DNA from 2 places in the Bradyrhizobium sp. JR3.5 genome. Region 2 is predicted to be linked to the other one. Evidence: predicted binding sites of a transcription regulator. Region 2 holds the regulator's gene; the other holds the start of a gene.
What was found. Region 2 encodes LexA, which represses DNA repair genes until DNA is damaged. Its sites were predicted from a motif close to TGTTCNNNNTGTGTTCNG; they were not measured.
Positions count from the first base shown of each region.

Region 1: the regulator LexA is predicted to act here: its motif matches at 1,328-1,345, upstream of ruvC (crossover junction endodeoxyribonuclease RuvC).

Region 1 covers NZ_JBSRYV010000002.1:1,775,356-1,778,332, reverse strand. The annotation lists partial or broken gene ACVWW1_RS25330 (methyl-accepting chemotaxis protein) at 1-186, opposite strand, end outside; gene ACVWW1_RS25325 (YebC/PmpR family DNA-binding transcriptional regulator) at 391-1,137, shown strand; gene ruvC (crossover junction endodeoxyribonuclease RuvC) at 1,371-1,898, shown strand; gene ruvA (Holliday junction branch migration protein RuvA) at 1,895-2,512, shown strand; gene ruvB (Holliday junction branch migration DNA helicase RuvB) at 2,509-2,977, shown strand, end outside.
Region 2 covers NZ_JBSRYV010000001.1:1,855,421-1,858,397, reverse strand. The annotation lists gene ACVWW1_RS09370 (molybdopterin molybdotransferase MoeA) at 1-1,149, shown strand, start outside; gene lexA (transcriptional repressor LexA) at 1,381-2,085, shown strand; partial or broken gene ACVWW1_RS09360 (hypothetical protein) at 2,342-2,772, shown strand; gene ACVWW1_RS09355 (hypothetical protein) at 2,918-2,977, shown strand, end outside.

The DNA.
Region 1 (2,977 bases), on a different contig from region 2:
CGAGCCCGTGGCGCGCTCGAGCTGGCGGATCATCGCGCCGAGCTCGAGTTCCAGCAGCTCCAGGATTTCCTTTGACGAATCCTTGGCCGAATCAGTCTCGGTCGAGGCTTCAGCCGCGGTCGGAACTTGCGCGGCAGCCGACGCAGCCGGCTCCGGCTCTTGCTTTCGAAACAAACCGAACGCCATGGGGGGCTCTTGGAAAGTTGCGGCGGGACGGGGCGATCCTCGCATCCGGGCATGAAGTCATGGTTAACAAGTGCCTCATATTCCGGCTTGCGGTAGTATTCTCGGGCCGGACGGCCCCTGCCGACCTTTGATTTTGACCGCCAGGGGCCTATAAGGCCGCGTTTTCCACCCCTGTTCAGACCCTACGCTCGAAGAGACGTCGCATTGGCCGGCCATTCCCAATTCAAGAACATCATGCACCGCAAGGGCCGGCAGGATGCCCAGAAGTCGAAGCTTTTCGGCAAGCTGGCCCGCGAAATCACCGTGGCGGCCAAGCTCGGCACCCCGGACCCGGCGATGAACCCGCGGCTGCGCGCCGCCGTGGTCGCAGCGCGGGCCGAGAACATGCCCAAGGACAATATCGACCGCGCCATCAAGAAGGCCCTGGGCAGTGAGGGAGAGAACTATGACGAGATCCGCTACGAGGGCTATGGCCCCGGCGGCGTCGCCGTGATCGTCGAGGCGCTGACCGACAACCGCAACCGCGCCGCTTCCGACATCCGCTCGTTCTTTACCAAGTCGGGCGGCAATCTCGGCGAAACCGGCTCGGTCGCCTTCATGTTCGATCGCACCGGCATCATCGAATACGACGCCAAGGTCGCCTCCGACGATGCGATGCTGGACGCCGCGATCGAGGCCGGCGCCGACGACGTGGTCTCGAGCGAAGCCGGTCACGAGGTCTACGCCTCGCAGGAGACCTTCCGCGAAGTTGCAAAGGCGCTGGAAGCGAAGTTTGGCGAGCCGCGCAAGGCGGCGCTGACCTGGAAGCCGCAGAACACGGTCTCGGTCGACGACGAGACCGGCGAAAAGCTGCTGAAGCTGATGGACCTCCTCAACGAGCACGACGACGTGCAGAACGTGTACGCCAATTTCGAGGTGTCCGACGCGCTGCTCGCGAAGATGGGCGGGTAAGCGCCCGTTCATCGCCCCGAACTCCGCTGTCATCGCCCGGTTTGCTTCGGGCGATCCAGTATTCCAGAGACCGTCGTTTGATCCGCGAGGCCGCAGCGTACTGGATACCCCCGCTTTTGCCGGGGATGACAAGCAGGGATGGGATGACGAGCGAGGCCGAGCACAACGACCGCGGCAGGGGACGGACCTCCGTTTGTGTTTCGTTCTCCCCGCGCAGGCGGTATCACTAGCCCATGACATCGCAGCCGATTCGCTCTCCCGTCCGCATCATCGGTATCGATCCGGGTCTCCGCCGCACCGGCTGGGGCGTGATCGAGACCGAGGGCAACCGTCTGGTCTATATCGGCTGCGGTTCGGTCGAGCCGCCGGACGATCTGCCGCTGGCGAGCCGGCTGCTCGCGATCCATGAGGGGCTTGCCGCCGTGCTCGGCGACTACAGGCCGGCGGAGGCTGCGGTCGAGCAGACCTTCGTCAACAAGGACGGCGTTGCCACGCTGAAGCTCGGCCAGGCGCGTGGCGTCGCCATGCTGGCGCCCGCAATGTTCGGTATCTCGGTGGCCGAATACGCGCCGAACCAGGTCAAGAAGACCGTGGTCGGCGCCGGACATGCCGAGAAGAACCAGATCCAGGTGATGCTTAAGATCCTGTTGCCGAAAGCCGAGCCGCCATCCGCCGACGCCGCCGACGCGCTCGCGGTTGCGATCACCCACGCCCATCACCGCCAGAGCACCGCGCTGCGGCTCAGGGTGGCGAGCCTATGATCGGCAAGCTCAAGGGCCTGATCGATTCCTATGGCGAGGATTACGTGATCCTCGACGTCGGCGGCGTCGGCTATCAGGTACATTGCGCCAGCCGCACGCTGCAGGCGCTGCCACAGCCGGGCGGCGCGGCCGTGCTTTCGATCGAGACCTATGTCCGCGAGGACCAGATCAAGCTGTTCGGCTTCCGCAGCGATCTTGAGCGCGAGTGGTTTCGCCTGTTGCAGACCGTGCAGGGCGTCGGCGCCAAGGTCGCGCTCGCGGTGCTCGGCACGTTGCCGCCGACAGATCTCGCCAATGCCATCGCGCTGCGCGACAAGGCGGCGGTGGCGCGCACGCCGGGGGTCGGACCCAAAGTGGCCGAGCGCATCGTCAGCGAATTGAAGGACAAGGCGCCCGGCTTTGCCGATGTCGATCCCGCGGTGGTGCAGCTGTCGGGCGCGATCGACAACAACCGTGCGCCGCGCCCGGTCACCGACGCGATCTCCGCGCTGGTCAATCTCGGCTACGGCCAGCCGCAGGCCGCCGCCGCTATCGCCGCCGCCTCCCGCAGCGCCGGTGAGAAGGCCGAGACCGCGCAGTTGATCCGGCTGGGCCTGAAGGAATTGTCGAAGTGAACACGCCCTCCCGCATCGTCACCCCCGAGCGCCGCTCCGACGATGTCGGCGACACCGCGATGCGCCCGCAGTCGCTGACGGAGTTCGTCGGCCAGGCGCAGGCGCGCAAGAATCTCTCGATCTTCATCGAGGCGGCCAAGAAGCGGGGCGAGGCGCTCGATCACGTGCTGTTCGTCGGTCCCCCCGGCCTCGGCAAGACCACGCTGGCGCAGATCGTCGCGCGCGAGCTCGGTGTCGGCTTTCGCGCCACCTCCGGTCCTGTAATCGCGAAGGCCGGCGACCTCGCGGCGCTGCTCACCAACCTCGAAGAGCGCGACGTGCTGTTCATCGACGAGATCCATCGCCTGAGCCCGGCGGTCGAGGAAGTGCTCTATCCCGCGATGGAGGATTTCCAGCTCGATTTGATCATCGGCGAGGGCCCTGCGGCGCGGTCGGTGAAGATCGAGCTGTCGAAATTCACGCTGG
Region 2 (2,977 bases):
GAGGAGATGGTCGCGCTCGATGCCGCCTACCACCGCACCCTGGCGCGCGACCTCGCCGCCCGGCGCACCCAGCCGCCGCAGCCGATGTCGGCGATGGACGGCTATGCCGTGCGCGCGGCCGACGCTGGTGATCTGAAGGCCCGGCTCAGGGTAATCGGCGAAGTCGCCGCCGGCCGGCCGTTCGAGCGCACGGTCGGCCCCGGCGAAGCGGTGCGGATCTTCACCGGCGGCGTGATCCCCGATGGCGCCGACGCCGTCATCATCCAGGAAGACACCGCCGTCGACGGCGACCACATCACGATTACCGAGGCCGCAACCGCCGGACGGCACATCCGCCCGGCCGGCGTCGACTTCCGTGAAGGCGACGTGCTGCTCGATGCCGGCAGCCGCCTCTCCGATCGCGCGCTGTCGCTGGCGGCCGCCATGAACTATCCGGACCTCCCGGTGCACCGCCGTCCGAAGGTCGCGGTGCTGGCGACCGGCGACGAGCTGGTGATGCCGGGCTCGACGCCCGGCCCCGGCCAGATCGTCTATTCCAACGGCTATGCGCTGCGGGCGCTGGCGCGCGCCGAAGGCGCCGAGACCGTCGATCTCGGGGTTGCCGCCGACACGGTGGAGGCCACCACCGCCGGTATCCGCCGGGCGCGCGAGACCGGTGCCGACATCCTGATCACGACCGGCGGCGCCTCGGTTGGCGACCACGACCTGGTCAAGCAGTCGCTGGAGGCCGAGGGCGTCGAGATGGCGTTCTGGCGGATCGCGATGCGGCCCGGCAAGCCGATGATGCATGGCCGGCTCGGCGCGATGCGGGTGATCGGCCTGCCCGGCAATCCGGTGTCCTCCTATGTCTGCGCCTTCCTGTTTCTGGTGCCGTTGATTCGGGCACTGAGCGGCCGAAAAGCGATTCATCACCGCCGCGCGAGCGCAGTGCTCGGCCGCGACCTCGCCGCCAACGACCAGCGCGAGGACTATCTGCGCGCACGCCTCGAGGAGCGCGAGGACGGCATGCTGATCGCAACGCCTGTCACGCAGCAGGACTCGTCGCTGCTCGGGAATCTCGCTGCGGCACGGGCACTTCTCGTGCGTCCGCCGTTTGCGCCTGCCGCCGTCAAAAGCAGCGAATGCGAGATCCTGATGCTGCCCGAGTGACAGCGGAGACCGCATCGCTTGAGCGCCCGCCGGATGTGTTCACCGGAAATTAAGTGGTTGCGGAACACATATCGAACATATAGTGTCCGTTCATGATTTGTTTCGAGTACTGGTGTGTACAAATGGGAGGCCGCGAAGGAGCGCTTGTGATGAGCACCGTGCTCCTGAGGACTGGCCCCGCCTGAAAAGTCTCGGAATCGAACGACGCTACCAACCGGGGGAATACTCGAGATGCTCACGCGCAAACAGTACGAACTTCTGCGTTTCATCAATGAACGTCTGAAAGAGGCCGGCGTACCGCCCTCGTTCGACGAGATGAAGGATGCGCTCGACCTGCGCTCGAAATCCGGAATCCACCGCCTGATCACTGCGCTGGAAGAGCGCGGCTTCATCCGCCGCCTGCCCAACCGCGCCCGCGCCATCGAGGTCATCAAGCTGCCCGAGCTCTCGGCCGGCGGCGGTAACGGCCGCCGCGGCTTCACCCCGAGCGTGATCGAAGGCACCCTCGGCAAGCGCACCAGCACGCCGCCGATCGCCGAGGACGACGGCAACCGTCCGGTCGCGGTCCCCGTGATGGGCCGGATCGCCGCCGGTACGCCGATCGAGGCGCTGCAGACCCGCAGCCACACCATCAGCGTACCGCCCGACATGCTCGGCTCCGGCGAGCACTATGCGCTGGAAGTGCGCGGCGACTCGATGGTCGATGCCGGCATCCTCGACGGCGACATGGCGCTGATCCAGCGCAACGACGTCGCCAACACCGGCGACATCGTGGTGGCGCTGATCGACGAGGAGGAAGCCACCCTGAAGCGCTTCCGCCGCCGCGGCGCATCAATCGCTCTGGAGCCGGCCAACACCGCCTATGAAGTGCGCATCCTGCCGCCGAACCGGGTGCGCATCCAGGGCAAGCTGATCGGCCTCTATCGCAAATACTGAATTTCAAATACTTGCGGCGGCCGGGAACGAGCGACACATCGGATCGTTCCTTGAATGATAGCGTAACGTGCTGTTTGCCCGATGCGCTCCGATACCTCTCACGCAGCGTCGCGTGTTTGTGATCGGGAGCGTTGGGCGACCAGTCGTACAATCGCCCAGAAGCGAGGAGACACTCGTTCGCTATCGTCCACTCTGGTAGAGGCCCTATGCCTCAAGGAGAGGCACGGGTCGCTACCTCGATTTGAGGAGCCATCCGATGTGTGACTATAGTCTGCACGCCGTGGCGTCGCGCCCCGCCATTGTTGGAGAGACGCTGATCACCACGACTTTCCGCGGCACGTCGACCCGCGGCTTTGCTTCGGAGACCGATCCCACTGTCGCGGTCTGCATGCTGCCGGGCACCGAGCTCGCTTTCGCCGAGAACGTTCGCTACGACAGCCGCTGGATCTGGACCAAGACGATGAACTTCCGCGTCGGCGCGTGTTCAATGAAGTCGAGCCCGACGTTCCCGATCGCCATCATGACGCGGTCGAATTCCCCGACGGCAGCCATGTGCTGGTGACCCAGCTCGTCGAGGGACAACGCGTCAGCGTGCTGCAATTGCCGGCACTGCATCCGCCGGTCGAGCAGAAGCCGAAGGTTGTGGAGCGACGGCCCTCCGCATTTGCGTCGCTGTTTTTGGGTTGAGCGCATCGTCGCCGCGGAATGAGCTGTTCAGCGGCGGATGACCTAAGCGATTTCGAGCGACCCCGGACGCCGGGTTCCGGGGCGCAGCTGGAGAATTGCGTCGGCGCGCGCCTTGGCGCATCATCGGGCACGGAGGACGTGCGTGGTGGTCGACAAGGTCACATGGCAAAAGGCTGGACGCGTCACGGAGCCGGGTCGCTACATG